DNA from 3 places in the Thermoanaerobacterium xylanolyticum LX-11 genome. Region 1 is predicted to be linked to each of the others. Evidence: riboswitches for the same ligand, from Rfam matches in the RefSeq annotation. Region 1 holds a riboswitch; each other region holds the start of a gene.
The links. Region 1 has a riboswitch for S-adenosylmethionine ahead of THEXY_RS03150 (homocysteine synthase). Riboswitches for the same ligand answer to the same signal wherever they lie in the genome.
Positions count from the first base shown of each region.

Region 2: linked by a shared signal. The riboswitch ahead of THEXY_RS09365 (methylenetetrahydrofolate reductase) and the one ahead of THEXY_RS03150 (homocysteine synthase) in region 1 are both predicted to bind S-adenosylmethionine.
Region 3: linked by a shared signal. The riboswitch ahead of metK (methionine adenosyltransferase) and the one ahead of THEXY_RS03150 (homocysteine synthase) in region 1 are both predicted to bind S-adenosylmethionine.

Region 1 covers NC_015555.1:630,724-641,997, forward strand. The annotation lists gene THEXY_RS03130 (hypothetical protein) at 77-409, shown strand; gene THEXY_RS03135 (HEAT repeat domain-containing protein) at 406-801, shown strand; gene THEXY_RS03140 (MFS transporter) at 814-2,001, shown strand; gene polX (DNA polymerase/3'-5' exonuclease PolX) at 2,133-3,839, shown strand; SAM riboswitch class I at 3,914-4,016, shown strand; gene THEXY_RS03150 (homocysteine synthase) at 4,146-5,438, shown strand; gene THEXY_RS03155 (Nramp family divalent metal transporter) at 5,613-6,884, shown strand; gene THEXY_RS03160 (hypothetical protein) at 6,935-7,225, opposite strand; gene THEXY_RS12310 (DUF1540 domain-containing protein) at 7,411-7,563, opposite strand; gene THEXY_RS03165 (DF family (seleno)protein) at 7,739-8,053, shown strand; gene THEXY_RS03170 (heavy metal translocating P-type ATPase) at 8,072-10,468, shown strand; gene THEXY_RS13080 (hypothetical protein) at 10,482-10,652, shown strand; gene murB (UDP-N-acetylmuramate dehydrogenase) at 10,810-11,274, shown strand, end outside.
Region 2 covers NC_015555.1:1,907,942-1,919,215, reverse strand. The annotation lists gene THEXY_RS09385 (HD domain-containing protein) at 1-47, shown strand, start outside; gene THEXY_RS09380 (glucose-6-phosphate isomerase) at 112-1,467, shown strand; gene THEXY_RS09375 (sugar phosphate isomerase/epimerase family protein) at 1,561-2,358, shown strand; gene THEXY_RS09370 (DUF362 domain-containing protein) at 2,384-3,313, opposite strand; SAM riboswitch class I at 3,463-3,557, shown strand; gene THEXY_RS09365 (methylenetetrahydrofolate reductase) at 3,612-4,514, shown strand; gene THEXY_RS09360 (homocysteine S-methyltransferase family protein) at 4,528-6,936, shown strand; gene THEXY_RS09355 (manganese catalase family protein) at 6,955-7,527, opposite strand; gene THEXY_RS09350 (spore coat protein CotJB) at 7,540-7,800, opposite strand; gene THEXY_RS09345 (spore coat associated protein CotJA) at 7,803-7,985, opposite strand; gene rlmD (23S rRNA (uracil(1939)-C(5))-methyltransferase RlmD) at 8,130-9,488, shown strand; gene THEXY_RS09335 (DUF7309 domain-containing protein) at 9,646-10,662, shown strand; gene THEXY_RS09330 (deoxyribonuclease IV) at 10,780-11,274, shown strand, end outside.
Region 3 covers NC_015555.1:1,968,652-1,979,925, forward strand. The annotation lists gene recD2 (SF1B family DNA helicase RecD2) at 1-1,094, opposite strand, end outside; gene THEXY_RS09640 (hypothetical protein) at 1,163-1,735, opposite strand; gene THEXY_RS09645 (HD-GYP domain-containing protein) at 1,961-2,560, shown strand; gene metK (methionine adenosyltransferase) at 2,668-3,855, opposite strand; SAM riboswitch class I at 3,930-4,031, opposite strand; gene THEXY_RS09655 (rubrerythrin family protein) at 4,159-4,662, opposite strand; gene THEXY_RS09660 (peroxiredoxin) at 4,682-5,182, opposite strand; tRNA gene THEXY_RS09665 (tRNA-Tyr) at 5,406-5,491, opposite strand; tRNA gene THEXY_RS09670 (tRNA-Val) at 5,537-5,612, opposite strand; tRNA gene THEXY_RS09675 (tRNA-Pro) at 5,618-5,693, opposite strand; gene THEXY_RS09680 (phosphodiester glycosidase family protein) at 6,014-8,383, shown strand; gene THEXY_RS09685 (hypothetical protein) at 8,407-9,072, opposite strand; gene yyaC (spore protease YyaC) at 9,148-9,693, shown strand; gene THEXY_RS09695 (Gmad2 immunoglobulin-like domain-containing protein) at 9,700-11,154, opposite strand; gene THEXY_RS09700 (sensor histidine kinase) at 11,236-11,274, opposite strand, start outside.

The DNA of each region.
Region 1 (11,274 bases):
TAGGAGCTATTTTTGTTTTACTTTAAGGATAGAGCATGATAATAAAAAATAGTTGATATATGAAAGGATGATCGTGATGAAGAAAGTATCATTTGAAATAAGTGACGAACAAATGGAAGAAATAAAAGAATTAAAAGAGGATTTGGAAAAGGACGGTTTCAGCAGTGAAGACTGTTACAGAGCTATTTTTGAGATGGGTATTAAAGCGTATTGGATGGAACGAAAAAATCCTGATGATAAAGATATAAGAAAACAGCTTATAATGTTGGCATCAAAGTATTCCGCTATGAGATTTAAATATTTCCAGCTAGTAAGAGATAATCAAACACTGGATATTAAATTAAAAGGGTATGAGGCAGAAAACAATTATTTAAAAGGACTTTCTGGCATAAGGACTGATGAAGAATGAGGTATATATGTCCTAACTGCTTTAAAATAGCTGATATTGGCGATGAAAAATGTCAAAAATGTGGGTATGATTTTAAAAATATTACAAATGATGATTATAGCAAAAAACTTATTACGGCGTTAAATCATCCTGATTATAATGTACAGTATATGGCAGCAAAGATTATTGGTGAACTAAAAATTAAAGAAGCTAAAAATACTTTAATAGAGTATCTTAAGAAGGACAGAAAGGAAAGAGATCCCTACATTGAACAAGCTGTTGTAGCAGCATTAGGGGAAATAGGCGATAAAGATGTATATAATTATATTAAAGAAAATATAGATAATTTTTCAGTTTTATCAAAGAACATCGCCTTAATTGCTTTAGAAAAAATTAAATCAAGATTTAATTAGGAGGATAATAAAATGGATAATAAAGAAAGACAAAATAAGAGTACAGTCAATAATATTAAGACATTAGGATGGGTGGCTTTTTTTGGTGGTTTAAGCCAGGATATGATACAACCTATTTTGCCAACGTTTTACACTCAGATATTAGGTTTAAGTAAAGAAACCGTAGGGTTAATTGAGGGAAGCGTAACAACGATTGTCAGTATTATGAGGATTGTTTCTGGCATAATATCTGACAAACTTGGAAAGAGAAAATCAATCGTCTTTATAGGATATTTATTTTCTGCAATAGGAAGAATTTTTCTATCATTGACTAATGGTGCAGCAATGACGTTTGGATTGCGTTTTACTGATGGCATTGGTAAAGGTTTAAAGGATGCTCCAAGAGATGCACTTGTTGCAAAGTCATCTGAAATGAAAAACATGGGCTATTCATTCGGATTTCAAAGAATGCTTGATACGTTAGGCTCATTTATTGGACCACTTATCACAACAGGGTTAATGGTTTTGCTTGCTAAATACATAGATGAGACGAAATACAGGATAATATTTTTAGTTGCAGGGCTTATTGGCTTTATTACAATATTGCTTATTGGATTATTCGTAGTCGAAAGAAAAGGAGATAATGTCAGTACACCGTTTAAATTTGATTTCACTATATTCAAAGGAAAATTTTTGTTGTTTTTCATAGTTATGCTAATATTTACACTTGGAAATAGCAGTGATGCATTTTTGATATTAAGAGCTCGTAACGTAGGCGTAAGTTCAGCCATGATACCTATTATCATTGCCATGTTTAACCTTTTTTATGCTTTACTGTCTGTGCCCAGCGGAATACTGTCTGACAAGATTGGAAGGGTTAATGTAATCAAAATTGGATGGTTAATTTATGCAGTTACTTATCTTGGATTTGCATTAGCCAGGGTGCCTTGGCATATATGGATTTTATATGCAATTTACGGTATTTATTATTCTACGACTGAAGGTGTAGCAAAGTCTCTTGTTGCGCATCTTGTAGATGAAAATAATAGAGGAACAGCTTTTGGATTGTACAATGCTTCTATTGGTATCCTTGCACTGCCTGCCAGTTTTATTGCTGGGTATCTGTGGGATAAAGTTGCACCTTCCGCTCCATTTTATTTTGGCGCTGGATGCTCAATATTAGCTGTAATTTTTATAACTATATTTAGAATAGAAAAGTAAATAAACTATAAATCAAAGTATGGTTTACACATGAACCATACTTTATTATTTTTGTTTTACAGTAAAAATGATATAATATATTAAGAATATATCGGCAATTATTTAGATTAAATTAAAGAGATGTGATGAGTATGGATAAGAAAACTGTTACCGATATACTTAATGAAATAGGGCTTTTATTAGAATTAAAAGGTGAAAATCCTTTTAAGTCGAGAGCGTATTATAATGCTGCCCGTACAATAGAAGTTCTTGACGACGATATTGAGAAATTAATAAAAGAAGATAGATTAAAAGATGTGAAGGGTATAGGTGATGCGCTTAATAAAAAGCTTACAGAGCTTATTACTACAGGCAGACTTGAATACTATGAAAATCTTAAAGCATCGATACCTGAAGGCTTAATTGAGATGTTGAAAATACCAGGTCTTGGACCTAAAAAGATAAAAACATTGTATGACAAATTGGATATAAAGACGGTTGGTGAATTGGAATATGCCTGTATTGAAAATAGACTTGTTGAATTACCTGGATTTGGTGAAAAAACACAGAAAAAAATCCTTGAAGGTATACAATTTATAAAACAGTTTAGTGGTAAGCATCTATTTATGGATGCATATTTAGAGGCCACATCATTAAAACAATATCTTGTTGATAGTGGATTGACAATAAGATGCGAGATTGCGGGAAGTTTAAGGCGAAGAAAAGAAACGGTGAAAGACATAGATATTCTTGCTACGTGTGACAATCCTGAGAAGCTAATGGACGTATTTACAAAATATGAAGGTATAAGGGATATTGTTGCCAAGGGAGAAACCAAGACTAGCGTAATATTGAAATCTGGCATAAATGTAGACTTAAGGGTTGTTAAAGATGAGGAATTTCCATATGCATTGCACCATTTTACCGGTAGCAAAGAGCACAATACAGCTATGAGGCATAGGGCAAAGCAAATGGGAATAAAAATGAATGAATATGGACTATTTAAAGATGATTTGCTTGTTAAATGCTATGATGAAGACGACATATTTAAAAGTTTAGCTCTTCAATATATTCCACCGGAACTTCGAGAGAATATGGGTGAAATTGAAGCAGCAGAAAAAGGATTACTTCCCATATTAATAGATGAAAAAGACATCAAAGGGGTTTTTCATGTACATACGATATACAGCGATGGTGCAAATACAATTTCTGAAATGGTGAATGCTGCACGAGATTGCGGTTATAAAATTATTGGTATTACAGATCACAGTAAATCTGCATTTTATGCAAATGGACTTAAAGAAGAAGATGTTTTAAGGCAATTGGATGAAATTGATGAATTGAATAACAAGTATAGTGATATAAAAATATTAAAAGGCATAGAATCTGATATATTAAAAGATGGTTCACTTGATTATGACGAAGATATATTGAGAAGACTTGACTTTGTCATCGCATCTGTTCATTCTAACTTTAAAATGACTAAAGACGACATGACAGAGAGAATAATAAAAGCTATAAAAAATAAATACACAAAAATCATTGGACATCTAACAGGGAGACTTCTCCTTGCAAGAGACGGTTATGACATTGACGTGTATAAAATTATAGATAGTGTTGCTGAATACGGGAAAATAATTGAAATAAATGCAAGTCCATACAGGCTTGATTTGGATTGGAGATATATAAAATATGCAAAAGAAAAAGGTGTAAAATTTGCAATTTGCCCAGATGCACATAGGATAGAAGGACTTGATGATATGAAATATGGCATCGGCATTGCACGTAAAGGTTGGCTTGAAGCGAAAGATGTGATAAATACGTATGAATATGACGAATTAAAGAAGGTTTTAAAATAAAATTCCAAGAAAACCTATTGACATTAATGATTTAAAGTGTTAATATAGTTTAAAATACAAATTGAATATGAAACCTCTTATCAAGAGTGGTGGAGGGACTGGCCCGATGAAACCCGGCAACCGGCATATATAATGCGTCTGGTGCCAAATCCTGCAGGGAAACCTGAGAGATGAGAGGAGCGGCGCAAACTTAGCCCTCTTCTACATCGAAGAGGGCTTTTAATATACCAAAATGAAAAGAGGTGCATTATAAGAATCAATTTAATTTGTTTATTTAAATTAAAATTATATAGAGGAGAGATTTAGATGAGTGAAGAAAGAAAATTAAAATTTGACACATTGCAGGTGCATGCGGGGCAAGAACCAGATCCAACTACAGGTGCAGTGGCAGTGCCAATTTATCAAACATCGTCATATATATTTAAAGATACTGAACATGCCGCTTCTTTATTTAGCCTTAAAGAACCAGGTAATATTTATACAAGAATTATGAATCCCACCAATGATGTATTTGAAAAGAGAATAGCAGCCTTAGAAGGTGGTGTTGGTGCTGTTGCGACAGCTTCTGGCTCTGCTGCTATAACATACTCGATTTTAAATATAGCAAGTGCAGGTGATGAAATAGTATCTGCCAGCACATTATACGGAGGAACATACAATCTTTTCGCTTTAACGTTGCCTAAACTTGGCATTAAAACGACATTTGTAGATCCAGATGATCCAGAAAATTTCAGAAAAGCAATAACAGACAAAACAAAGGCATTGTATATAGAGACGATAGGAAATCCCGGGATAAATATACCTGATTTTGAGGTTATAGCAAAAATAGCCCATGAGAATAAAATACCGCTAATTGTAGACAACACATTTGCAACGCCATATCTCTTCCGTCCGTTTGAATACGGGGCAGATATAGTAGTACATTCAGCGACAAAATTTATAGGAGGCCACGGAACATCAATAGGCGGAGTAATAGTAGATTCAGGAAAATTTGATTGGGCAGGAAGCGGAAGATTCCCTGAATTTGTAGAGCCAGATCCCAGCTATCATGGAATCAAATATGTTGAATCATTTGGACCTGCCGCATATATCACAAAACTGAGAGTACAGCTTTTAAGAGATACTGGTGCATCTTTAAGTCCATTCAATGCATTTTTATTTTTACAAGGATTAGAGACTTTGTCATTAAGAGTCCAAAGACATGTGGAAAATGCACAAAAAGTAGCAGAATTCTTAGCAAGCAATCCCAATGTGACGTGGGTAAACTATCCTGGACTTAAAGAAAACAAATACCATGAGCTTGCAAAGAAATACCTGCCGAAGGGTGCAGGAGCGATATTGACATTTGGAATAAAAGGTGGAATAAATGCTGGAATCAAATTCATAAACAGCCTTGAATTATTCTCATTGCTGGCCAATGTTGGTGACGCAAAGTCTTTGGTAATTCATCCAGCAAGCACGACACATTCGCAATTAAGCGAAGAAGAATTATCATTAGCAGGTGTAACCCCTGACCAAATAAGACTTTCAATAGGCATAGAAGACATCGACGACATATTGTATGACCTTGATCAAGCACTTAAAAAAGCAGCAGAATAAATATTATAGAGCTCTCTTCAGAATAGAAGAGAGCTTTTGATATTGCAGTACGGTGAAATATATTGTATAATCTAATTGAGAATGAATTTCAGAATCAAAGAATTGTAAAAATTGAATTTGCTTTTCTTATGGTTTACTGAGGTTAAGAAAAATTTATGCAGAAGGGGTGCTTAAATGCCTTTGAACGAAAACGAACATACACTATCTCATGAATTTGAAGGATCAAAAAAGAATAAATCTACTATTCTATTACTACTTGCAACAATAGGCCCAGGGCTTACTGTTATGTTAGCAGATACTGATGCAGGATCTATTATAACATCGGCACAGTCGGGTGCTAGATGGGGTTATAGCTTGTTGTGGCTGCAATTTTTGCTTATTCCAATTTTATATTTTGTGCAGGAGCTTACAACACGTATTGGAATAACGACTGGTAAAGGGCATGGCGAATTGATCAAGGAAAAGTTTGGTGCAGGTTGGGCATGGTTTTCAGTTTTAACACTTGTGGTTTCTGCTATAGGTGCTTTAGTCACAGAATTTTCTGGTATTGCCAGTGTTGGCTTATTGTTTGGCATACCAAAGTGGATAAGCATATCACTTGCATCAATCTCCTTAATATTAATAACAGGCTTTGGACGTTATACTATTGTTGAACGCATAGCTATATTTATCGGATTATTTGAACTAAGCTTTATACCAGCGGTTATACTAGCACATCCCGATACTTCGTCAATAATAAATGGGATTATCGGACAGAAGCCTTTCTACGATGAATCTTATAGGCTTCTTATAGCAGCCAATGTTGGAGCCGTAATAATGCCTTGGATGATATTTTACCAACAAGGCGCTGTGATAGACAAAAAATTAACAGAAAAATCGATAAGGTTTAGCCGCATTGATACTGCTGTCGGTTCAGTTGTAACTCAGATAATCATGGCGGTTGTACTTGTATTAACGGCTGCCACTATTGGACGGATAAATCCAAATGTTTCACTTACGAATATTCAGCAGATTGCTGATTCACTTATACCATTTGTAGGTCAGGTTGGTGGCAAAATCTTATTTTCAGCAGGTATTATCGGTGCTTCTTTGATAGCAGCTGTTGTTGTTTCATTGGCAACTTCATGGTCGTTAGGTGAAGTTATGGATTTTAAGCGAAGCCTTAATTCATCATGGAAAGAAGCTCCGATATTTTATGGATTATATGCTGCAGGTATTATTGTTTCCGCCATTATCGTCTTATCAGGAGTACCCCTTGTAACATTGACAATTTCAGTTGAAATAATGAATTCATTGCTTTTGCCAATTGTCCTCGGATTTTTGATAGCGCTTGGATGGAAGGCATTACCTGAAAAATATAAATTAAAAAATTGGGAAAAAATCGTACTTGCGATAATATATTTACTTGTATGTTCTTTGGGAATTCTCACGTTGTTTCAGATATGATTTCAGATACGAATTAAACTACGTAAAAAAAGGAGCCAAAGGCTCCTAAATTACTTTTGCTGTTCGTTGATTTCGTTCTTTAGCGCATTTGTGCATGCATTTAACATATTTTGCGCATCTTTTTCATCTATATTTCCACCCATCATATTTTGCACATCTTTCGCTGTAAGTCCTTTCATGTAGTTGTACATGGCACTATAGTTGAAATTTGAACCCATCATGTTAAACCCATAGCCGTTATTAATTGTATCGGCCTTTGCTCTTAATGCAGGTATTTGCGTAAATGCTATAGCACCTATTATTAGCGTGCCTGCGAATATAGCTATAACTTTCTTTCTCATTTAAAATTCCCCCTAGTTTTTTTATTGTGATTTTATTATACAATGCAATTATAAAGATCTTATGAAGACCAAAGCACTTTCTCCGCCTTTTACCGCCTGAAGACTCCATAAGGCTTTCCATAAAATATATTTAGTTCGTAAAAAAGAGCTGAAATAAATAACTATTCAGCTCTTTTAAAATATCTTTATCTTGACCTGAATGTTGTACATTCAGTTTCTGCGCTGGTTTTTGCTGTCGGGGTCTTTGGATTCACTTCGATTGATTGTGCATGGCATCTCATATCTTTCCAATATGCGCATGTGTTAACACCGCATTTTACTACGCTTTCTGCATTCATAAAGAACACCTCCAATTGATTTTAATCAAGAATTATTATTTGCATAAAGGATGTAGTTATACATAAGCTTATGAAAAGACGTCAAAATAATATTGACATAAACATATCGGAATTATATAATAAAATTACAATACCCTTAAGGGGTATAAAACGGTTAAATAGGAGAGTGTTTTTAATGCAAATTCGTTTTTTATACTTCGAAGGATGTCCTAATTCAGAGCCAGCTTTAAAATTGTTAAAAGAGGTTTTATTAGAAAAAAATATTAAAGATGATATAGAAATAGTAAAGATAGAGTCTGAAGAAGATGCATATAGATATAAATTTTTAGGTTCACCGTCAATTCATATCAATGGAGAAGACATAGAAAAAGAGAGAAGAAATGATGAACCTCTTTATGGATGCAGAGTTTATAAAGTGAATGGACGTAATTCCGGTGTGCCACCTAAAGAAATGATTTTAAAAGCTATTGGTGAGGCATTAGCAATATAATTTGAGGAGATGATTTATATGCCTGAAAAAGCTACTTTAAAAATTACCGGCATGACTTGTGCGTCTTGTGCCGCTCGCATAGAAAAGGGTCTTAAAAATTTAGAAGGAATTGATGAAGCTAATGTTAACTTAGCGGTTGAGAAAGCCACAGTTGTGTACGATCCAGAAAAAGTTGACATAGATGATATGACGAAAAAAATTGAAGATTTAGGATATGGTGTAGTAAGGGATAAAGCAGATCTTGTATTGATTGGCATGTCATGTGCTTCATGTGCTACTAAAATAGAAAAGACTTTGAATAAATTGCCTGGTGTATATAAAGCAAGCGTTAATTTTGCCACAGAGGAGGCATCTGTGGAATATAATTCAGATGCTATAAGTGTAGAACAGATGGCAAAAGCCATAAGAGACATCGGCTATGATGCGAAAGAAAAAAAAGATAATGCATTAGACTATGAAAAAAATGAGAGAGAAGCCGAGATAAAAAAAACAAAAGCTTTGGTGATTGTATCTTCGATTTTGACTTTTCCGCTTCTTCTTGCTATGGTATTAAAAGTTTTTAAATTACCTACAGGAATTTTAGAAGCGCCGTGGTTTCAAATACTTTTAGCCACACCAGTTCAATTTATTATTGGATATAGATACTACAAAGGTGCTTGGCATAATTTAAAAAACATGTCAGCCAACATGGATACATTAGTTGCTCTCGGTACATCTGCTGCATATTTTTATAGTTTGTACAATGTTTTTACTAAGCCTATGTCAGAAGTACACAATTATTTGTATTTTGAAGCGTCGGCCGTTGTAATTACTCTTATTACATTAGGAAAAATGCTTGAAGCTATAGCAAAAGGCAAAACATCTGAAGCAATAAAAAAACTTATGGGGCTTCAGGCGAAAACTGCAAGGGTCATAAGAAATGGAGAAGAAATAGACATACCTATTGAAGAAGTAAAGGTAGGAGATATAGTTGTAGTAAGGCCAGGTGAAAAAATACCTGTAGATGGTATAATTGTAGATGGAAGTTCTACTATAGATGAATCCATGATAACTGGAGAATCCATTCCTGTTGATAAAAATGTCAATGACGAAGTAATAGGTGCGACAATAAATAAGACAGGTACTTTTAAGTTTAAAGCGACGAAGGTCGGGAAAGATATGGTACTATCACAGATAATAAAAATGGTTGAGGATGCACAAGGCTCAAAAGCACCTATCCAAGAGATCGCTGATAAGGTATCAGGAGTTTTCGTACCTGTAGTCATTGGAATAGCAATTGTTACATTTTTGATATGGTACCTTGTATTAGGAAATCTTAACGAAGGTGTAATAAGTGCAGTATCTGTACTTGTAATTGCATGTCCTTGCGCATTAGGTCTTGCAACGCCTACATCTGTCATGGTAGGTACAGGTAAAGGTGCAGAAAATGGCATACTTATAAAAGGTGGCGAATATTTGCAAAAAGCAAAAAAGATTAATGCTATTGTATTAGACAAAACCGGTACTATTACAAAAGGAGAACCTGTAGTCACCGATGTCATTTCATTTAGTCAATTGAAGGAAGACGATTTGCTGTATATTGCTGGAATAGCTGAAAAAAATTCTGAGCATCCGCTTGGCAAAGCAATTGTGAATAAATCAAAGGAAAACTGCGAAAAATTGCCAGATCCGAGCAAATTTGAGACTATACCAGGCTACGGTATTTGTGCTATAATTAACGAAAAAGAATATTATATTGGGAATAGAAGGTTGATGGATAGAGAGAACGTAGATACATCTGACATAAGTTTTTCTTTAGAAAAGCTTGAGAATGAAGGCAAAACTGTTATGATTCTATCATCTGAAGGTAAGGCTTTAGGTGTAATAGCGGTTGCCGATGTACCTAAGGAAGATTCAGCAAAGGCTATACAAGAATTAAAAGCTTTAAACATAGATGTATACATGATAACCGGTGACAATGAAAGAACTGCTGAGGCCATTGCAAAACAAGTTGGTATTGATCACGTATTAGCAGAAGTTTTACCAGAAAAAAAAGCGGAGGAAGTTATAAAGTTACAAAAACAGGGTAAAATAGTTGCAATGGTTGGAGATGGCATAAATGATGCTCCAGCGTTAGCACAATCAGATTTAGGTATTGCTATAGGGACTGGAACGGACGTAGCAATTGAGACGTCAGACATTACGCTTATAAGTGGTAGTTTAATGAGTTTAGTGACAGCGATAAAATTAAGCAGAGCTACCATGAGAAATATTTATCAGAATCTGTTTTGGGCTTTTATCTACAATACAATAGGAATTCCATTTGCTGCAGCAGGTCTTTTAAATCCAGCTATTGCAGGGGGTGCAATGGCATTTAGTTCAGTATCAGTTGTGTCAAACGCCTTAAGGCTGAGGAGGTTCAGATCAGCTAATTAGTGAGGTGAGTTATATGGAATGCCCAAATTGCAAAAGCACTAATGTGGGTAAAATAGGCAATAACCTATATTTTTGCAGGGATTGCAATTGCGAGATTAAGATCAAAAAGTGTACGGCTGTTGTTAGTGTTTATGACTCTGAGGGCTGCATTAGTAAAAGATTTAAAGTATGTTACAATGTTTGAGGAAGGTTTTAAAAAGCCTTCTATTTTTTTGTCTTTTTTATGCTTTAAAAAAGTGCTATACTCTAAGAGGAAAACAAAAAGGAATTAAACATGAGAATAGTTGATAAAATATTACTGAACGAAAATTTCCTGTAAATACATGTAGGGAGTTGATATATTGGAAAAGATTGCAGAAATGTTAAAGAAAGTGGTTTCAGATGAAGATATATATATAAATGAACCTATGTCAAGACATACATCTTTTAGGATTGGTGGTCCGGCGGACGTACTGGTTATACCTCAAAGCGTGGATGAACTGATAAAAGTTATGGGCTTAATAAAAGCCGAAAATATACCTTATTTTATACTTGGTAACGGAACAAATATCATAGTCTCAGATAAAGGAATAAGGGGTGTGGTGATAAAACTTACTGCTATTAGGAAAATTTCTGTAGATGGTGAGATGATTGTATCGGAGGCTGGTGCATTGCTTTCGTCGATTGCAAATACAGCTCTTGACAATGAACTCACAGGGTTTGAATTTGCCAGCGGTATACCAGGCACATTAGGTGGTGCTATCACAATGAATGCCGGGGCGTATGGTCCTGAAATAAAAGACGTAGTTGAAAAAGTAGAAGTTATT
Region 2 (11,274 bases), 1.3 Mb from region 1:
AGACACATACAGGCAAGATGATTGCAAACGATATGTTTCTCAGCTAAAGCTTGATAATATGTATCATATGGTATAAAATATGAGATGTAAAAAAAGATTGGAGGTTTACATATGACAAATGTATTGAACTTTGATTATTCAAATGCGCTAAATTTTGTCAATGAGCACGAAATATCATATCTTGAGAAGCAAGCGCTTCTATCATTAGATATGGTGCTTAATAAGACAGCCCAGGGAAGCGATTTCCTTGGATGGGTTGATTTGCCTAAAGATTATGACAAGGAAGAATTTGCTCGCATTAAAAAAGCTGCAGAGAAGATAAAATCAGATTCAGATGTACTTGTGGTTATCGGTATTGGTGGTTCATATTTAGGTGCAAGAGCAGCGATTGAGATGCTTACACACTCATTTTACAATGTTTTACCGCAATCTGTTAGAAAAGCGCCAGAGATATACTTTGCAGGAAACAGCATAAGCTCTACATATCTTCAAGATTTATTAGAAATATTAGAAGGAAAAGATGTTTCTATAAATGTAATATCGAAATCTGGCACTACTACAGAACCAGCTATAGCTTTTAGAGTTTTCAGAGATTTCCTGGAGAAAAAATACGGAAAAGAAGAAGCAAAGTCAAGGATATATGTTACGACGGATAGAGCGAAAGGTGCCCTTAAAAAACTGGCTGATGAAGAAGGATATGAGACATTTGTGATTCCTGATGATGTAGGTGGAAGATACTCGGTTTTAACGGCTGTAGGTCTGCTTCCTATAGCGGCTTCAGGTATAGATATCGATGAAATGATGAAAGGTGCGTACGATGCATCTATAGTCTTCAAAAAGCCGTATATCAAAGAAAATTTAAGTATGCAGTATGCTATTGTAAGAAATGCTCTTTACAGAAAAGGTAAATCTGTTGAAATTTTAGTCAACTATGAGCCAAGACTTCACTATTTTTCAGAGTGGTGGAAACAGCTTTTTGGTGAAAGTGAAGGAAAAGATCATAAAGGTATTTATCCGGCATCAGTGGATTTTTCAACAGATTTACACTCAATGGGACAATTTATTCAAGATGGTAGCAGGATAATATTTGAGACTGTCATAAATGTTGAAAAGCCACTTAAAGAAATAACGATAAATGAAGACAAGGATAATGTAGACGGGCTTAATTTCTTGACGGGTAAGACAGTTGATTTCGTAAACAAGAAAGCTTTCGAAGGGACAGTGCTTGCTCACAATGACGGCGGAGTGCCTAACCTAATTGTGAATGTGCCTGAGATATCAGCTTACAATTTTGGATACCTTGTATACTTCTTTGAGATGGCTTGTGGAATAAGCGGGTATTTAAATGGCGTCAATCCGTTTGATCAACCAGGTGTTGAAGCGTACAAGAAAAACATGTTTGCACTTTTAGGCAAACCTGGTTATGAAAAAGAAAAAGAGGAATTGGAAAAAAGACTAAAAAGATAGTTATGAAAGATATGCCGATTGGCATATCTTTTTTTGTCAGAAAGGTTTTGTGTATAATATAATATGTGAGAATTGTTTTTGGATGGTGATGAAATGGAAGTAGGCATATCTACGGCTTGTTTTTATCCTGAATTTCTTACTGAGAAGACAATACCGATAATAGCTGAAATAGGCATAAAAAATGTGGAAGTTTTTTTGGAATCTTACAGCGAATATGATGAAGATTATTGCAAAGCTATGAGGGATGATTTAGATAGATACGGCATTGAAGTTAATTCAGTACATGCGATAGGAACTCAATTTGAACCGCAGCTTTTTTCAGCAACTGAAAGGCAAAGGAACGATGCCTCAAAGATGCTCATTAAAGTCTTGAAAGCAGCAAAGATACTTAAGGCAAAGATTTACGTTTTTCACGGACCTGCCGTTAAAAAGGACACGACGCCTAATATTGATTTTGACAAGATTGCGAAATATGTGGATTATATAGCTGATACATCAGGAGAATATGGGATTAAATTTTCTTGGGAAAATGTCTATTGGTGCTGGTTTTCGTATCCGGAATTTGCTACATCAATAAAACAGTCTGTGAAAAGCAGAAATGTTTATTTCACCTTAGATATAAAGCAGGCGATGAAAAGCAAGGAAGACCCATTTGAATACTTAAAATCAATGGGTGATAAACTTATCAATGTTCATTTATGCGATTACGATGATTGGGGCAATCTGTACCTTCCAGGCAGAGGAACATTTGATTTTGCAAAGCTTAATAGAGAGTTAAAAAAATTGGATTACACTGGATCTATTATAATGGAAATCTACAGAAACAACTATAAAGATATTGATGATTTAAAAGAAGGCATTGAATACCTAAAAAGCATCTTTGAAAGATAAAGATAAGGGAGTAAACCCTTATCCTTTAAGCTTTACCGGGTACCATTTGCTTTATTCCGCTTGAATCTAGGGCGATGCCATAGCCATATGCCAGCGTAGAGAAATTCAGTTCGGCTTGTTGTAATGGTATGCCTTTAATAGTGACGTTTTTAAGCTCACCCGTACCTACACCTCTTTTAGCACATTGAAACAAGTAGTTGACGCCTTGAGGCATAAGTCCGAACATTCTGGCACCTACTGTATCTGTTGCTACAGGATCTGTTCCTGCTATTATCATGTTTGCATTGATAGGCTTTCCTTCTGATGGCCCTGTGCCTATCATCGCTTCTTGACCGCTTAATATTGTAAGATCTATAGATATTTTTTCAACCATGGCCCTTATGAAATTGTGAAGGTCATCGTGTATGCCTAAATTTTTTTTGGGAAATCCATGTATTTCTGCGGGAGGCCAGCTTAAAGCTATGTTTTTGATTCCAAGCGATACTGTAGCTTCTTCGTGCATTTTCATTTGAGTGAATGAAATTAGTACATCCATTTTTTCATAAAGTTCATTTACTTTTGTGGATTTTAAAAGACAGTCGTCCAGCAGCAATTCTACGTAAGGGCCATAATTTAAATCTACAAATTCGATGCCTTCTTCTGAAATGACTTTATCAAATCCATTGTCAGATAAAACTTTAGGTGTAGGATCTCCACCAGAGCCAGCGGCAATAACAATCCTGCCAGGATTTTTGGATTTTACGTATCTTATAAGGGCTCTCAACGTATCTGGTCCTACTATCGTACCGCTTTGAGGAGGCTTGCTTTTAACGAAATTCGGCGTTATTACAACGGTATTGCCTGCTTCGATTAGATTTTGCAAAGGTAATAAGTTTAAAGCGGTATTTAAGTTTTGTATCTCATCAGGGCCAGATGCTATTGCTACTACTGGTTCTACAATTTTTCTGTACCTCATAAAATCACCTCATATATATGATTTGCATTTTATCAAAAATTAAAATATCTAAGCAAAAAGCCTAAGTAATTTTAACATTTCAACAAATATTTCATTGACAATTGTACCAGAGGACGGTATCATATAATTTAATAAATTAATATAGTAAACTCTTATCAAGAGTAGCGGAGGGACTGGCCCTATGAAGCTCGGCAACCGGATATCACGGTGCCAATTCCAGCAGCATATCGCTGAAAGATGGGAGCAAAAATATCTCTTCTTTTGGCGAAGAGTTTTTTTATTTTAAGGAGGGGCCGTTTTGCAAAATTCTGAAAATTTGTGTCAAAAGCTTAAAAATAAGCAATTTGTCATAACTGTGGAGATATCGACGCCAAAAGGAGCTGATATTTCAAATTCTATTGAAGAAGCGAAAAAATTATATGGAATAGCAGATGCTTTAAATATAACTGATTGTCCTATGGCAAATATGAGAATGAGCCCTATTGCATTGGCGCATCTTTTGCAAAATCATCTAAACATAGAAACCATATTTCACTTAACATGTAGGGACAGAAATCTTATTGGTCTTCAAGCAGAGCTTTTGGGTGCATATGCTCTTGGAGTTAGAAATATCCTTGCCCTTACAGGAGACGATCCAAAGCGAGGTGATGTGCCACAGGCAACAGGCGTGTACGACGTAGATTCTGTAGGTCTTGTGAAGATAGCAAAGTCGCTAAATGATGGATTTGATTACAGTGGAAATAAATTAGAATCATCTACAAATTTCTGCATAGGAACAACAGCAAATCCAAATGATTTAAGACCTGAATCAATAGAAAAATTAAAGACGAAAATAGAAAGTGGAGCATCTTTCATACAGACTCAGCCTGTTTACGATGAGGAGATTTTATACGGATTTCTTGATGCTGTAAAGCAATTTGATATTCCAGTTTTAGTAGGGGTACTACCCCTTAAAAGCTATAAGATGGCTTTAAACTTGAACGAAAAGGTGCCTGGCATCGAGATACCTGAAAAAATAATAGACAGGTTAAAAGACGGTGAAAAAGGTGAAGGGATAAAAATTGCAATAGAATTTATAAACAAGATAAAAGATAAAGTAGGTGGTGTTCATATTATGCCACTTGGCAAGACAGATATAGTTGTTGACATTGTAAATGGCGTAAAGAACATGAGACAAAATGATATAGAAGAAGTATTGTAGTCATCATAAGGAGATGTTGCAATTGGATATTTTTAAGAATTTAAAGAATAGCATAATCGTCTTTGACGGAGCAATGGGCACTATGCTTCAGAAAAAAGGACTTAAAACAGGAGAATGCCCAGAATATTACAATCTTTTACATCCAGATATTGTGTACGAAATCCACAAGTCGTATATAGATGCAGGGGCAGATGTTATTGAGACAAATACATTTGGCGCTAATAGGATAAAATTAAGATCCTACAATCTTTCGGATAAATTGCCTGAAATAGTCAAAAGTGCAGTGCAGATAGCCAGAAAAGCTGCTGGTGATAAAGCTGTTGCTCTTTCTATGGGACCTATTGGCGAACTGATGGAGCCTTTTGGCAAGCTGACATTTGACGAGGCTTATAATGCTTTTGCAGAGGTTGCTGTAGAAGGGGAAAAAGCCGGTGCCGATTTGGCGCTTATTGAGACTATGTCAGATATATTAGAAGCGAAGGCGGCTATTCTCGCTGTAAAGGAAAATGCTAATTTAAAGGTAATTTGTACCATGACGTTTCAAGAAGATGGAAGGACGCTTATGGGGACAGACCCTGTTACAGCAGTAGTAAGTCTTCAAGGGCTTGGCCTTGATGCCATAGGTGTCAATTGCTCTACGGGACCTGACATGATGGCAGACATAGTGAAGAAGATGGCTGAAGTTTCAAGGATACCAATTTTGGCGCAGCCAAATGCAGGAATGCCTCATTTAGAGGATGGATTGACTCTTTACGACATTACGAAAGAGAAATTTGCCGTCGAGACAAAAAAGCTTTTAGAATGTGGAGCATCTATTGTTGGTGGTTGTTGTGGGACAACTCCAGAATTTATTAAGCTTTTGAAAGCTGAGATACATGACACAGAGAAAAAAACTGCCGTGAAAGAATACACAGCAGTTTCATCAAATACAAAGACTGTTTTCATAGGTAGCGATTATCCTGTGTGTGTAATCGGCGAAAGGATAAATCCTACAGGAAAGAAGAAATTAAGTGCAGCTATCAAAGAAGGAAATTTTAATCTGATCTACGACGAAGCTGTATCGCAGGAAAAGCTTGGGGCAAGCGTACTTGACGTGAATATCGGTGTGCCTGGTATAAACGAAGAGGAATTGATGCCTAGAATCGTTTCACAGGTACAGAACATCGTCAACGTACCATTGCAGATAGACAGTAGCAATGTAAGGGCGATTGAAAAAGCAGTTAGGATAGTCAGAGGTAAGCCTATTATAAATTCTGTCAGTGCAAAAGAGAAAAGTTTACAAGAAGTGTTGCCTATTGTCAAAAAATACGGTACAAGTGTTATAGGACTTACAATAAGTGATGATGGTCTTCCTAAAGATGCAGATGAAAGACTTAGAAACGCTGAGAAGATTGTAAAAGCTGCTTTAGAGTATGGAATACCAAAGGAGGATATAATAATTGATTGTATTGCTCTTACAGTGTCATCTGAGCAGACAGCAGCAATTGAAACATTAAAAGCCATCAAACTTGTTAAGTCTAAGCTTGGAGTAAGTACGGTCATAGGACTTAGCAATGTATCTTATGGATTGCCTGAGCGGCAACTTATAAATACTGCATTTCTTGCGATGGCGATATCATACGGTTTAGATGCTGTTATAGTCAATCCAAATGATAAGATAACAATGGATATATTGAATGCTTCGATGGTCTTATCATCAAGGGATAAAAGATGCGAAAGATACATAAATACATATAAGAAAGATGATGGGATAAATAAGACATCAGTATTATCTGTAGAGAAAAAAACAGATAGTAATGCAAGAGAGGTGCTTTACAGAGATATATTAGAAGGCAAAAAGGCTGATATAGATAGATTAGTGTTGGAAATACTTAATGAAGGCGTAGAACCATTAAGCATAGTAGACAATACGATAATACCTGCACTTAAAGATGTAGGAGATAAGTATGACAAAGGGATATATTTTCTTCCACAGCTTTTAAATTCTGCTGAAGTTGTTGAAAGTGCTTTTAAGGTTTTAAAGGAAAAAATGCCTAAAGGGATGGGCTCAAAGGGTAAAATAATACTGGCAACAGTTGAAGGCGATATACACGATATAGGTAAAAATATAGTAAAAGTGTTGCTTGAAAATTATGGCTATGAAGTTATAGATCTTGGAAAGGATGTCAAACCGTCTAAAATTGCAGATGAAGTTAAGAGGACAAATGCGAAACTGATAGGGCTTAGCGCCCTGATGACAACTACGCTAAATAATATGGAAAAGACCATTAAAATATTAAGAGAAAAATATGATATAAAAATCATGGTAGGCGGTGCCGTACTTACAAAGGATTATGCGATGAAAATTGGAGCTGATTACTATGGCTCAAACGCACAAGAAGCTGTAAGGATAGCAGATAAGGTGTTTAGTGAAATAAATTAAAGCCGGGTATCCCGGCTTTTAAAATATCTTTTTGCTTCTTAAGTGTTCTTGCACCAGATCCAAAGTCTCTCCAAATCTCTGGAAGTGTACAATTTCTCTTTCTCTTAAAAATCTTAATGTATCTTTTACACAAGGGTCATCTGTAAGATTTATAAGGTGTTCATACGTTGCTCTTGCCTTTTCTTCTGCTGCCATGTCTTCATGAAGATCTGCGATTACATCACCCTTTGCTTGAATGTACGCTGCTGTCCAAAGCATTCCTGTCGTATCGCTATAAAAAAGAGCTCTATCGTGTTCTGTGTACTGTTCTCCGAGGCCTTCTCTTCTAAGCTCTTCTACTGGTACGCCTTTTAACAGTTTAAAGACCAATGTAGCGATTATTTCTAAGTGACCGAATTCCTCTGTGGATATATCTGTCAATGTTCCCTTTGCTTGCCCTGTAGGCATTGTGTATCTTTGAGTCTGGTATCTCAACGCTGCAGCTAATTCGCCATCTGGTCCACCATACTGTGCAATTAAAAATTTGGCCATCTTAATGTCTGGCTTACATACATTTGCAGGATATTCTAACTTCTTTTCATACACCCACATAGTATCACCTCTTTAATATTGGTTTTCCCATGGCCATGGGTCATCTACCCACCTAAATCTGTTGCATTGCGAAGGTACTTCGCCAAAAGACATCAATGGACCGTAAAGCTGCTCATATTGCGTCTTTAGAGATCTTGACTGTTGGCTATAGTAGTTGTAATCTCTTAATGCTTTTTGGTCATCAGGATGTGTGTCAAGGTAGAGATTTAAGTCAATACAAGCAAAATCCAATTCCATTATTTTTTTAATGAGAGCCACTTGATTTGCGTCCATTGTCAGTACCCCCTTGATTTTTCCTCATTGTAAGGCTTATCTAATTCTGGGAAAATCGTTCCACGCCTTAAACCTTGTTCAGGAGGATACGATGATACATACCTTTGTATTGGTATATAGGCTTCGGCTAAGCCTTTTTGTCCTGTATCATAACTTTGTATATAAAATCCATTATACTCATACATATATAAAACCTCCATTTAATGTTTTCAATATATAATATTCATAAATATATATTTGTGTGATAAAATGCGGATGCAGGTTGTTTTGACGTATTTTACTTTGTATGGTATATATATTGTATATAAATAGGTTAGGGGTAATGCGATATGAAGAAAAACGAAGAAATAATAATTAATATAGATGATATGAATTTAGAAGGTTACGGGTTATCATATTTAGATGACAGTATTATTAAAGTGAGAGGTGCCATTAAAGGACAAAAGGTAAAGGCAAAAATAAAAAGAATAATAGGTAAGGGAATTGAGGCAGATGTTGTAGATATAATCGAGAGATCACCTTTGGAACATGATAATGTATGTAATCATTTTGGTAAATGTGGCGGCTGTGCATATTTAAATATAAATTATAAAGATCAATTAAAATTAAAAGAAGATTATGTAAAAAGCCTTCTTGATGAAGCAGGAATAAAAGGTTTTGAGTTTTTAGGGATTGTAGGAAGTCCTGATGTTTTTTCGTATAGAAACAAGATGGAGTACACATTTGGAATAGATGATAATGGTATAATGCAATTAGGACTTCACATAAAAGGGCGGTATTATGACATTATAACGACGGAGGACTGCAGGATTGTTGACAGCGATTTTATCGCATGTTTAAAAAATGTTTTGGATTATGCAAAACAGCACAGCTTGCCACACTATAATATAAAGACACACGAAGGCTACATGAGAAACTTAGTCATTAGAAAAGCGGCAAATACAGGTGAAATTCTCATAAATATCGTTACAACATCCCAGAAAAAACATGATTTTAGTAAACTGGCAAGTGAGCTTAAAAATATAAAATTAAAAGGAAAACTTGTCGGTATATTGCACACCGTAAATGATAGCTATTCTGATGCGGTTAAATGTGAAAAACTTGAAGTGCTATATGGCAGAGACTATATAATGGAAGAAATACTGGGCCTTAAATTTAAGATAAGCGCATTTTCATTTTTTCAAACTAATTCAAAAGGTGCCGAGAGACTCTATAGTGTAGCAAGGGAATTTGCAGGTGATATATCCAATAAAATTTTATTTGACTTGTACTGTGGCACAGGAACTATAGGAATGATAATGGCACCACTTTCTAAAAAAGTCGTAGGCATAGAACTTGTTGAAGAAGCCGTCGATGCTGCACGAGAAAATGCTAGATTAAACGGGCTTAATAATATACAGTTTATAGCAGGCGACGTCGCACAAAGGATAAAAGAGATAAATGATAAGCCAGATGTGGTCGTATTAGATCCTCCAAGACCTGGAGTAAATCCAAAAGCTGTAATGGACATCATAAAATTAAACCCAGAAAAGATAATTTACGTATCATGCAATCCTGTGTCACTTGTTAGGGATTTGAAAATGCTGATACAGAGGCAGTACAAAGTGGAAAAGGTAAAATGTGTTGACATGTTTCCTCACACATATCACATAGAGACGGTGGTTCTGTTGACAAATAAAAAAGTATAGAAAGTTGGAGAATGTTCTTCTATGTGTTCATAATTTCAGAGGATAGGTTCTAATAAAAGAGCTGACATTGATTTTACTGTACTTGACATTTTGGAAAGAGGAATTATTAAAAAATACAAAATAGAATTTGATTAAAAACTATGGAGGTTTAAGAATAATGAGAAATGAAGCTACTTTAGATGAATGGAAAGAGTTGTACGATGTTGCGAACAAAATAAAAGAGTTAAAGCCATGGGAGTATTTATATGATATGGATATAATAACAATGTTACTGCCCGGTGCGGAGGAACCTGTCTACTGCAGCATAATGGGCAAAGGTGGAGAATTTTTCGGCATTGGTACTTATATGGGATTTGATGCAATGAACAATTTTTACACGATGGCTAAAAGAGATGATATACCTGATATACAAAAAATAAGGTTTCAAGACGATAATGTGCTTATGTGCCATTTTGGGAATAGGGAAGAATTGACAAAAGAAGAGTTAAAGCTTGTAAAAGATTTGGGGCTTAAATTCCGCGGCAAAAACAATTGGATTTATTTTCATTCGTTTAAAAAAGGTTATGTGCCATATCTATTAGATAAAGAAGAGGTCTTATTTGAAATGGAAGTTTTTAAGCATTTATTTGAAGCGCTTAAAGATTATGTTGATGGAAATGTGAAAGTTAATTTTGAAAAAGGCAATACTCTACTTCGCATGTACAATAAAACGAAAAACTTGTGGACTAATCAAGAAGCACCAATTCTTTTACCTGAGCCTGACTATCCACAGCTTGTTTTACAGGATGAATTGCTTGTAGAAAGGATTAATAGACAAGAAGCCAATAAAAGCAAAATAGAAGTCGACATAGCTTATTTGACTGGTGCTATAAGAGATGAAAAATACGATGTTCCTGTCATGGAGAGATTATGTATTTTAGCAGAAAGCACATCAGGACTTATAGTAGATCAGGATTTTATTTTCCCAGACGATAACGAGATGGAAATCATATTTGGTATGACGGTTAATTATATTTTAAATTATGGTAAACCTGATACTATCATTGTAAGAGATGACTATGTATTAAATTTATTAGACGATTTGTGTAAAAAAGCCGGCATAAAGCTAAAAGTCAAAGGAAAGTTAAAAGCCATTGATTACTTTGTAGAAAATTTTTTAAGGTATAGGTTTTAACAGTGGCTTGTTGTAAATACAGTTATTTCACTGGATTTTTATTTGGAGAAATTGCAGTCATATATTATAATGAAGAAAAAGACCTCTGTCTTTTGAATGTATTTTAGGAGGAAATTTATGTTATATATAGGATGTCACTTATCGGTTTCAAATGGATATAAGGCTATGGCGGAAGAAGCGTTAAAGCTTGATGCCAATACGCTGCAATTTTTTACGAGAAATCCAAGGGGAAGCAAGGCAAAGGATATAGATAAAAATGACTGCAATTCATTTGTAGAAATTGCGAATAAAAATAATTTTTCTAAAGTTGTCGCACATGCACCATATACTCTAAATCCGTCATCACCTGACGATAGGACGAGAGAGTTTGCTAAAGAAGTCATGGCAGACGATCTTATGCGGATGGAATATCTCCCAGGTAATCTTTACGATTTTCATCCAGGGAGCCATGTGAAGCAAGGCGTTGATACAGGGATAGAGTATACGGCAAATATGTTAAATCAAATATTAAAGCCAAATCAGTCTACAATCGTGCTTTTAGAGACTATGGCAGGAAAAGGCTCAGAAATAGGAAAGACATTTCAAGAATTAAAACAGATTTTAGACAGAGTA
Region 3 (11,274 bases), 1.2 Mb from region 1:
ACCGATTTTTTAAATTTTTTAAAAAGCTTTATAATGAAATTTATTATGGTGGTCTTTCCCGTCCCAGGTCCACCTGTTATGACGAGAATTGAGTTCTTGACAGATTCTAAAACTGCAACACGCTGATTGTCTGCAAGATGAATTCCCATATCTGATTCTATCTTCGATATTTCACTTTCAATATCAATATCCTCAGGCTTTACATCTGTCAGCGTCATGTTTAAAATCTTATCTGCGGTGTTGTTTTCAGCTACAAAATACGGTATATAATACACGCCGTGAGAGCCATCTTCAAATGTCTCAAACTTCACTTTTTCGCTTTGTGCCAGAAGAACCAACGAATCATAAACTTCTTCTTCTGATACTTCAAGAAGTTTTGCTGCTTCTTTAAGCAAAAGTTCAAGTGGCACATACGTATGGCCATTTGATGCATATTGTATCAAAACGTACTTTGTGCCAGATGAAATCCTATAGCTGGAATGCAAGTCAACACCCATTGCTCGAGCTATCTTATCAGCCGTCCTAAAGCCAATCCCAAAAATTTCATCCGATAGTCTGTACGGATTCTGCTTTATGAGTTCTATAGAATCATCGCCGTATTGCCTATATATTTTAATTGCATTTGTGGTAGAAATGCCATAACCTTGTAAAAAAACCATCACGTCCCTCAATGTCTTCTGCTGCTCATAAGATTCTGATATCATCTTTACTCTTTCTTCGCCTATTCCAGGTATATCCAATAATTTTTCTGGATGAGATTCTATAATGTTTAGAGAATCGACGCCGAATTTTGAGACAATCTTTTTCGCCATGACAGGACCTATACCTCTAATGAGTCCAGATGATAAAAACCTCTCCATCCCATACAACGTTGACGGCGCTATCGTCTCATACTTCGAAACTTTCACCTGTTCCCCATAGTCAGGATGCGTCATCCATTCACCTTCAACTTTAAGCGTCTCACCTATTCCAACAAAAGGCATATATCCTACAACGGTGATAGTGTCATTTTTCGAATTAAGTTCTAATACAGCATACCCATTTTGTTCATTTTTAAAAATTATCTCCTCAACTGTACCTATTATTTCAACCATATCTATCCCTACTTTTTTATTTTCTATCTTTAATTGTATATTATTTTCATATACATTTGAAGCACATATCATATTTTCTCGATTTTATACTTTATATTTACAATTTCTTCGTACAAAAGGGCTATATCTGCTTTAGTTGCTGGAAGGTTGTACATGGATCTGTCGCTTTCAAAATTTAATGGACTTAAATTTGCAAAAAAAGTCTTTATCATTGCAGCATTTCTCAAATGTTTTTCAATTGTCGATTTCTTTTGATATACTTTTATCTTGATGTTGCCAACATTTACAATGCAATACGTAGAATGCTCCTCAATCTCATTTATTTTCTCATAGCACACATATCCGTAAGATACATCCTTTGCTACTTTTGGAATCCTCGATTTTAACTGTACAAGCGTAAAGTTGCCAGCTAAAGGAATTGGAAAATTATTTTTTATGCCAAGGCTTTTGGCGTACTTTTCTTTCATGGCACTTAAATCTACAGCATACTTTTTCAAAGTCCTCTTTAGACAACTTTTGACACTGGATTTTATACGCAATACATCGCCATTTAAGTCTATTAATTCTGTTCCATCACCGTAATCATCAAGATAACAAGGCAATATGGCAATGTACACATCAGGTATATCAAAATTCTTCATCTCCATTACTCCTTTACGAACTAATGTTTGTACATATTATATATTATAACAACTTTAAAGTCAATATATGGATAAAATTTTAAATAATTTTTCTGAATTTTTTTTTTTTTTTTTTTTTTTTTTTTTTTTTTTTTTTTTTTGAATTTTATTACAATGCATGAAATTATTGACTACTCCAAAGAATTATAATATAATATTAATTGTCGAAAAAAGGGGAAAAATGAGATGAATTATGATGAAGAAAAACTGATGTCGCATCTTTTGATTTCGCTAAGAAACTACCATTACGAAACGTACAAGCACAGCATCAGAGTCGCAAAATTGTCATACAATGTAGCGAACATGATGCGACTTAACATGAAGGAAAAAATAGCAATATATAAGGGTGCATTACTGCATGATATAGGCAAAGTGATGATTCCAATTAATATTCTTGCAAAACCAGACAAACTTACAGAATTAGAATACGACGTCATGAAATTGCATCCCATATACGGCGCCGATATACTTGAAGCCTTGACCCCACTTTCATACTTGACGTCTACTGTGCTATATCATCATGAAAGGCTTGATGGGACAGGTTATCCTTATGGTTTAAAAATCATTCCATTTGGTGCACAGATTGTAGCAGTGTGTGATTCTTTCGACGCAATGACAAACGATAGACAGTATAGAAAAGCCAAAAGTGCTATTGAAGCGATACAGGATTTGAGAGAGTGCGATGCAAAATACAATCAGATGCTTGTTTCAGCATTAGAAAACGTGATTAAAACAAATGCAAAAGTTTTTGGAAAAAATAGAGAAAGCAATGGAATAGCCATCTAATTTATGCTATAATAAAAGTAGCGGAGCGTACAATTTTTATAAAAACTGCGGCTATAAATATACATAAACGCCGCAAAGCCCGGAGTTTCCTCCGGGCTTTAAAATTATTATTTATTAAAAGCAAGTTTTTTCAATATTTCAGCTCTGTCAGTTCTCTCCCATGTAAGGTCAAGATCTGTTCGGCCAAAATGTCCATACGCTGCAACTTGTCTATAAATAGGCCTTCTTAAATCAAGATCTCTTATGATAGCAGCAGGTCTTAAATCAAATACCTTTTTGACTATTTCAGATATCTCTTCATCAGATATCTTTCCAGTGCCAAAAGTATCTACATTGACTTCTAATGGTGTAGCTACGCCTATAGCATATGCCAATTGAACTTCACACTTTTCAGCAAGTCCAGCAGCTACAATGTTTTTCGCTACATACCGTGCAGCGTACGCAGCAGATCTGTCAACTTTCGACGGGTCTTTGCCAGAAAAAGCACCACCGCCATGTCTTGCATATCCACCATAAGTGTCGACTATTATCTTCCTTCCTGTAAGGCCACTGTCCCCTTGCGGTCCACCAACTACGAATCTTCCTGTCGGATTTACATATATCTTCGTATCTTCATCAATAAGCTCTGGTGGAACGATAGGTTTTATTACATACTCTTTTACATCATTTTCAATCTTATCATGATCAACGTCTGGCGAGTGTTGTGTAGATACGACGATTGAATCAACTCTTTTTGGTACGTCATCAACGTACTCAATCGTCACCTGTGTCTTGCCATCAGGTCTTAGATAATCTAAAGTGCCATTTTTCCTTACCTCTGCTAATCTGCGAGCAAGTCTATGGGCTAATGATATTGGAAGAGGCATAAGTTCAGGCGTCTCTGTACATGCGTATCCAAACATCATACCTTGGTCTCCAGCACCTTGTTCTTCCAGCTCATCGTGGGAGATGCCTTTTTTAACTTCCAGAGCCTTATCAACTCCCAATGCTATATCTGGAGACTGTTCATCTATTGATGTAAGCACAGAGCATGTGTCAGCATCAAAACCGTATTTTGCCCGCGTATACCCTATCTCTTCTATAACCTTTCTTGCAATTTTGGGTATGTCAACGTAGCACTTTGTGGATATTTCGCCCATTACCAATACCATACCTGTCGTGACAGCAGTCTCACAAGCTACCCTTGCATAAGGATCATTTTTTAGGATCTCATCTACAATAGCATCAGATATCTGATCGCAAATTTTATCTGGATGTCCTTCAGTAACTGATTCTGAAGTAAAATACTTTTTCATCTGTATCCTCCTTTTTAAATCACATAAAAGACCTAAAACAAAATAAAACCTCTCCAAAAGAAGAGGCACATCCACCCTCATCTTTCAGAAGCAAACTTCTGCGAGAATTAGCACCTTGTCTTAAGACAGGTTGCCGGGCTTCATAGGGCTCTTCCCTCCACCTCTCTTGATAAGAGTTTCACTTATTTAACTTAAAATATAATATCACAGTACAAAAAATAAGTCAATTAAAAATTAAAAAGTGCTTGATGACAATCAAGCACTTTAAAGTTAATATATGATAATGAAGGGGTTTTATGCCTTTTAGAATACAACAAACTTATCTCTTGGTGCTCCACATACTGGACATTTTTCTGGAGCTGTATCAATTGCCGTATACCCGCAAACTGGGCAAATATACACTTTAGATATAGCTATGTCTTCATTTTTAAGTGCCGCTGCTTTTGCATCTGTATACATCTTAGCATGTAACTTCTCAGCTTCAAGAGCATAGTTGAAGCTTTTATCTGCAGATTTCTCCTCCTGCAGATCTGCTACAGCTTTATATGCTGGATACATTTCTTCTACTTCAAACGTCTCACCTGCTATTGCCTTGTCAAGATTTGCTACTGTGTCTTTCACTTCGCCTAATGTCTTGTAGTGATTTGTAGCATGAACTAATTCGGCGTAAGATATAGCTCTAAAAAGCTTTGCTATGTTTGGCTTACCCTCCTTTTCAGCAACATCAGCAAAAATTTGATACCTCATGTGAGCCTGGCTTTCACCTGCGTATGCATCGCTTAGATTTTTTGTCGTCATTTCTCTCATTTCAAAATCTCCTCCTTCTTTAATCTAATACTTTGTCCCCTGGTTTCCAACCTACAGGGCAAGCATGACCTGTTTGAAGTGCATTAAGCACTCTCAATATTTCATCGACATTTCTGCCGATTACTGGCTCATGTACAACTTCGTAATCAACATTTCCCTCAGGATTAATGATGAATGCAGCTCTCAATGCTATACCAGCATCTTCAATAAGTATTCCATACTGCTTTGTGACTTCTTTGTTGTAATCAGATAAAAGCGGAAAATCAACACCACCAAGACTATCTATCCATGCCTTGTGCGAGTAAACGCTATCTGTGTTAATACCTAATAACTCAGCATTGAGCTTGTCAAATTCAGGTTTCATCCTGTTAAACTCAGGTATTTCTGTTGAACATACTGACGAAAAGTCAAGTGGATAAAAGAAAAGTACTACCCATTTACCTTTATAATCGCTTAAGGATATTTGACCTTTTGTGCTGTCTAACTTAAATTCAGGAGCTTTCTTACCTACCAATGACATATGTACCCACCTCTCATCTATTTCTAATTAATCATCACATCGGATAAACTATTAATATTTTATTTCTATTAATAACTATTTTCCCTTCACAAGTATTATTATACATCAATTATTTTTTATGTCAATAGGATTTGGAAAATATTTTATCGATGTCTTTGAAAATCGTTACGATGAGGAAATATTGAAAGGCAAAATAAAAAAAGGCCACTTAGCCTTGTATCCATGGTGGAGGGAGATGGATTCGAACCATCGAAGGCACCAGCCAACAGATTTACAGTCTGCCCCCTTTAGCCACTTGGGTATCCCTCCATGATTATTTTATTTTAATGTGAGAAAAATCTTCACAAATAGAAATGGTGGTCGCAATAGGGCTCGAACCTATGACCCCCTGCTTGTAAGGCAGGTGCTCTCCCAGCTGAGCTATACGACCAATCATGGTCGGGGTGGAGGGACTCGAACCCCCGACCCCATGCTCCCAAAGCACGTGCGCTACCAACTGCGCTACACCCCGGTGTCTTGCGACATATTTGATTATAGTTGAAATCTATCAATTTCACAAGATTTATTATTCCTCATTTTAGCCGGTTTCCATAAGTTAATTTGGTATTTTTTCGATATCTTTCGCTTATACTCCATTTATCTTTTATAATCATTATACGCAATTTAGGCAATAATAATATCAGTTTTTATTTTTATTTTATGAAATTGTAACACGGCTGTAATATACAAAAGGTACAATATGGTTATATGCTATGGAAAATTTATCAACAGCGCTAAATTGCCGAAGATAAGTTTTAAAGAACAATTGCTAAATACATAGGAGGGATTTTCTTGAAGTACCGAAAAGCTATAAGCATGTGTATATCTTTAATAATTATTTTTTCATCGATTTTTATGAATGGTATTGCTGCAGATGCTTACACTGTAATAACTTCAAATGAAAGCCAGCAAATATTAAGCAAAGGTGTTACAGAAAAGAATATTACATATTTTACGACAGATGGTTTTATCAATATCAATGTTTTGGATGTGGACTTAAGCGACAGTAACACATCAATATCCACCATTTTTAATCCATCTGGTTTTAAAGACAGAATGGATGTAGAAGACATGGCAAATGGCAACGGTGCTATAGCCGCAGTAAATGGCGATTTTTTTGACACTAAGCAAGGGTTTATCGTAGGAGCATCAGTTAAAGACGGAAATCTTTTAACTGTCCCATACTATCAAGGGAATTACGCCACATTTGCCATTGACAAAAACAACGTGCCATCAATAGGATATTGGAAAAGCACTTCTCTTAGCATAACACTTCCAGATGGCAATCAAGTTCCCGTAAGTGCTTTAAACAACGTAGGTTCCATAGGCAGTGGTACATCTTGCGTCATATTTACGAAAGACTGGAATGATGAGACACCGGGTCTAATCGATAGCTATAAAGACCTTGTTGAAGTATTGGTTGACAAAAACGGCAGTGTCTTAGAGGTAAGGCAAAGCCAAGGTCCCGCAGCGATTCCCGATGGAGGTTATTCTATAGATGCAACAGGCGACGTAGCAAAGATTTTATTAAATCTAAAACAAGGAGATAAAATCATCAAAAATATCTCTACAGACCCTCCATTTGACAACTTTAAGATGGCTGTAAGCGGAGGAACCATTTTGGTACAAAACGGTTCAATACCGTCGCAATTTACCGACAATGTAGATGGCATATACGCAAGGACAGCTATAGGCTATACTGAAGATAAGAAGCATGTAATAATAGCAACAGTTGACAACGCCAACACGAGAGGGATGACAGAAAGTGAATTAGCGCAGCTTATGTTAAGCTTAGGCGCTTATGATGCTATGAACTTAGACGGTGGCGGCTCAACTCAAATGGCCATAAGACCTTTAGGAGATAGTCAAGCAAAGGTCCAAAATGAAGTTCCTGGCTTCGAAAGAAATGTAGCCAACGGCGTTGGAGTATTCAACACAGCACCAACAGGAAATCTATACGCCATAAAAGTTGAAGCAGATAGCCCAAATGTCTTTGTAGGCACCCACAGAGCAATCATCGTAAAGGGATATGATGCAAATTATCAACCAGTAAAAATCGATCAAAACTCTGTATCATTTTCTATAAGCGGCATAGCAGGAAGATTTGATGGAAATGAATTTATGCCTCAAAGTGCAGGTGACGGCGTAATAATAGCAAGAGTAGGCAATGTGACTGGTACATTGAAAATAAAGGCTTTAGATGCTATAGCAGACATAAGATTTACACCTTATTCGGTCAATGTCGATAAAGGCGGGACTGCATCAATATCTGTGATAGGGAAAGACATAAACGGCTATAGAGCACCTATAGAAGACCGAGACATAAGCTGGACGGTTTACAACAATGTGGGCACTATTTCAAATGGAGTCTTCAAAGCATCAAATATCGATCTATCTGGTGCTTTGTCGGCAAATATAAATGGAAAAGTGGGCAATTTAATGGTAAAAGTGGGACAAGGATCAGATTTTGACGTATCACAACTTCCAAAGCCATTGGACTTTGAATCTATTGACAGCAAAAATAGAGAAGTAAGCGTCAGCAACACTAACGATTCGTTTAAATTCATGGTATTTGGGGACACAGATTACAATACGCTTTTGAAGCTTCAAATTTCTTTAAAAGCTGCCAGCATAGCCAATAAAGGCTATCCTTTAGTAGTTTTCACAGGGGATGTAAATGACAAAGTCTTAAAATCACTTACGATTCCGTATATAAAAGCAGGTAATTCTTACGGAGTATATGACTTTAGAAATTCGACATTTATCATGTTGGATGATACTAATGGAGGTTTGCTATCATCCAATAAAGACCAGTGGAGTTGGTTTCTAAACACATTAAACAACGTAAAAGGAGATAATCTATTTGTAGTTTTGCCAAAACCTGTATGGGGCTCCGATGGATTTAAAGATACAAGAGAATCTCAACTGTTTGAGGATACACTGCAAAAATTCAAAGAAGATACAGGTAAAAACGTATGGATAATATACAATGGCGACACACCTTTCTATACAACCTTAAATGATAGCATAAGATATATATCTAATTACGGAACAAATTATGACGGTGGCAATATAGACATATACAATAATGCAAGATACATTTCAATAATGGTAAATGGAAAAGACATTTACTATCAAGATAAGAATTTGTTTACAAAGTAAAAGATGCGCTTTATGCGCATCTTTTACTTTGATGTATTTTTCTCGTCAAAATACTTTTCTACCACACTCTTTAAAAAATCTATATCACTTTCTGACAGGTGCTTTTTAAGTATATCCATCATCTCATAACTTTCTTTTTGTGTCACACCATCTTGAGACATTTTCATGATCTCTCCTATGCCTGAGGGACCTAATTTCATCAATATGCTTATAGCCTTAGATTTTGTTGTAAAATCCATCTCTCTTTGAACGCTTAATATTTTTTCAGGCGTTACAACTATTCTATTCAAGTTTAAATTTTCACTGCTTTCTTTTGAATTGTTGTTGCCGTTTATATTTGTAAAATTTCTGTTCCTCTCTTGAATCAATTTCTCCAGCGATTTCTCATCAAATTTTCTTGTGTCATTTTCCTCACTGTTCTTTCTATCAGAATTTTTCTTCTCGCTTTTTTCATTATCTACTGCTGATTTATCTTCATCTTCTTTCAAATTTGGAGTGGTATTGAAAACAGGAACCTGCAACTCATTTTGATTGATTTTACCCGTAGATGAATAGTATGTACTTTTATTTACCGGTTTTAAGACTTCGTTTGGAGGTGGCTGTTCTTTTATAAAAATATCAAGCATAAATATAATACTGACAACCGTAATAGCGATGACGAACCCAATGCTACAGATTGATTTTTTCACCAAAAACACTCCCTTCGAATACTTTTATTATTTCATCCTTAACAGCATTTAATACAAATTTTGGAGGAAGATTTTATGGATGAATTGCGGGTTAGATATGACGACAAAAACGCCATCAATCTCATGTCAGCGTATTTAGCAGAGCAGATAAACTTTGATTCTGTGATACTTTGCATAGGAACCGATAAATGCATCGGAGATTCGTTAGGGCCTATTGTAGGAGACATGATATCAAAAATGACCAGCGGCATAAGCGTATATGGAACATTAAAAAATCCGATACATGCAATGAACCTTGAAGAAAACATCGCACACATTAAGAAAAAGCATCCATACAGCAACATCATTGCTGTTGATGCTTGCCTTGGAGATAAAGACAACATAGGTAAAATATCCATAAAAAAATCGCCGATATATCCAGGCAAAGGAGTAGGAAAAGTATTGCCTGCCGTCGGCGACATATCTATAATAGGCGTGATTGACGCCTTTGACATAATACCTGTACATAATACAAGGCTTGGATTTGTATTTGAGATGGCAGAAGTCATAGCCATGAGCATACATAGAGCTTTTTATTTGAAAGCAACCATAAAAAATAACTCTGACGTAAGTCAGAGCTAATCTTTTTTACTTTAGGTACAATGGTATTGACACAAGATCTTGCACAGAGCCATCTTTTGGGCTTAATGAAAATACCTGCAGTGTGCCATCTTGTGGTGTTGATAATGGATTGTACTGTATGTCTGCTTGAAAATCTCCCCACGATGGTGCACCAGCACTTGCCTGCACAGATGTCTGCGTCAATATATTGCCATTTGAATCCAACAGCCTTATATTAACAACAGCTTCAAAAACCCTGGCCTTTCCTACCACTTTTATAGGGCTTGTAACGCTGTTGTTTCTCATAGGCGACAACACGATTATGTTTGCCTCCTGGCTACTGTAGGATGTGATTGTGTTTTTGTCAGAATCAATCACAGCCCGCGCTTCTTTATTTTTCGTCAAAATCATGCCAAGCTCATCACCTACTTTTATATCTGTAAAATCCATGTCTGTCTCTGAATACTGGTAACCACCTTGACTGTCGTAGCCGATCTTTGACTGGCGGTGTATTATGGCATTTGGCAATACCTTAATATCTGGACCTGCTACATTATTTATATCACTTGTATCTTGGTATTCCCGCTCTATCGTAACGACTCTCGTATCGTAATTGATAGCTTGTACGATGCCATATATGAATGTTTCTCCTTTTGTAGGATCTGCTTCAGGTATCTTCGTAAATTTCGGCTTGACATCACTTATAACCCATATATTGCCTTCTTTATCACCTTCTGGTTGGACAAGTGTCACAAGATAAGACTTATTGTCATGGATAGCATTTATGAGTGCAATCCCACCCTTTTTAGATTCTAATGAAAAATCGTCATCAGGCGAAAATCCAACAATGCCGCCTTCCTCTTGTATTACTTTCATCGGATCCAATCTCCATGAATCCTTTCCAAATGACGTACTCTCCTGAAGTTTTTTAATCCTGTCTTTATCAATGTACACTTCTCCTGTAAGCACAATCCTATTCAATGGATCAAGGCCTATTTTATAACCATAAAGTGAATCTATCTTGTTGCCTTCCACTAAAATCTGGACACTGTTTATGTTTGGAAGTCCAGTAAGTGTATTTACGAGTGCAGCAACCATGTACTTAGCTGTAGTCCCATCGATGCTTGTTGAAGATGTATAATCTTTAGAAAAGTTGACATATGCTGTAGTATCTTTCAACTGAACCGATAGAAGCTTTGTGTTGTCAGGAATTATAGGTTTTGAATATTGATCTGAAGGGCCTTTCATCAATTCATTTATCACCTGTTTCAGTAAGTCCGCATTTTCGGATACGCTTCTTACTTCCATATTCAATCCTGACATCTTGCTATTTAAAAAATACAGCGAAACTTCTTTAACAGCTTGAACAGTAGATTTCGGGCTTATAGGGGCATTTTTTTCCGTCTTAGTTTTCGTGTTTGTAAAGCAACCCGACAAAGAAATTGCAGCGATCAATATCAAGACTAAAAACGCCTTCTTCATTGTTATCCCCTCCTAAAAATATGATACAACATTTTTATTACACCTGTATTAACAGAACCTTAAAATTTAATAAATTTTTGTTTAAATGTTCTTAACCGGAATCGTTATGTAGAAAACGGT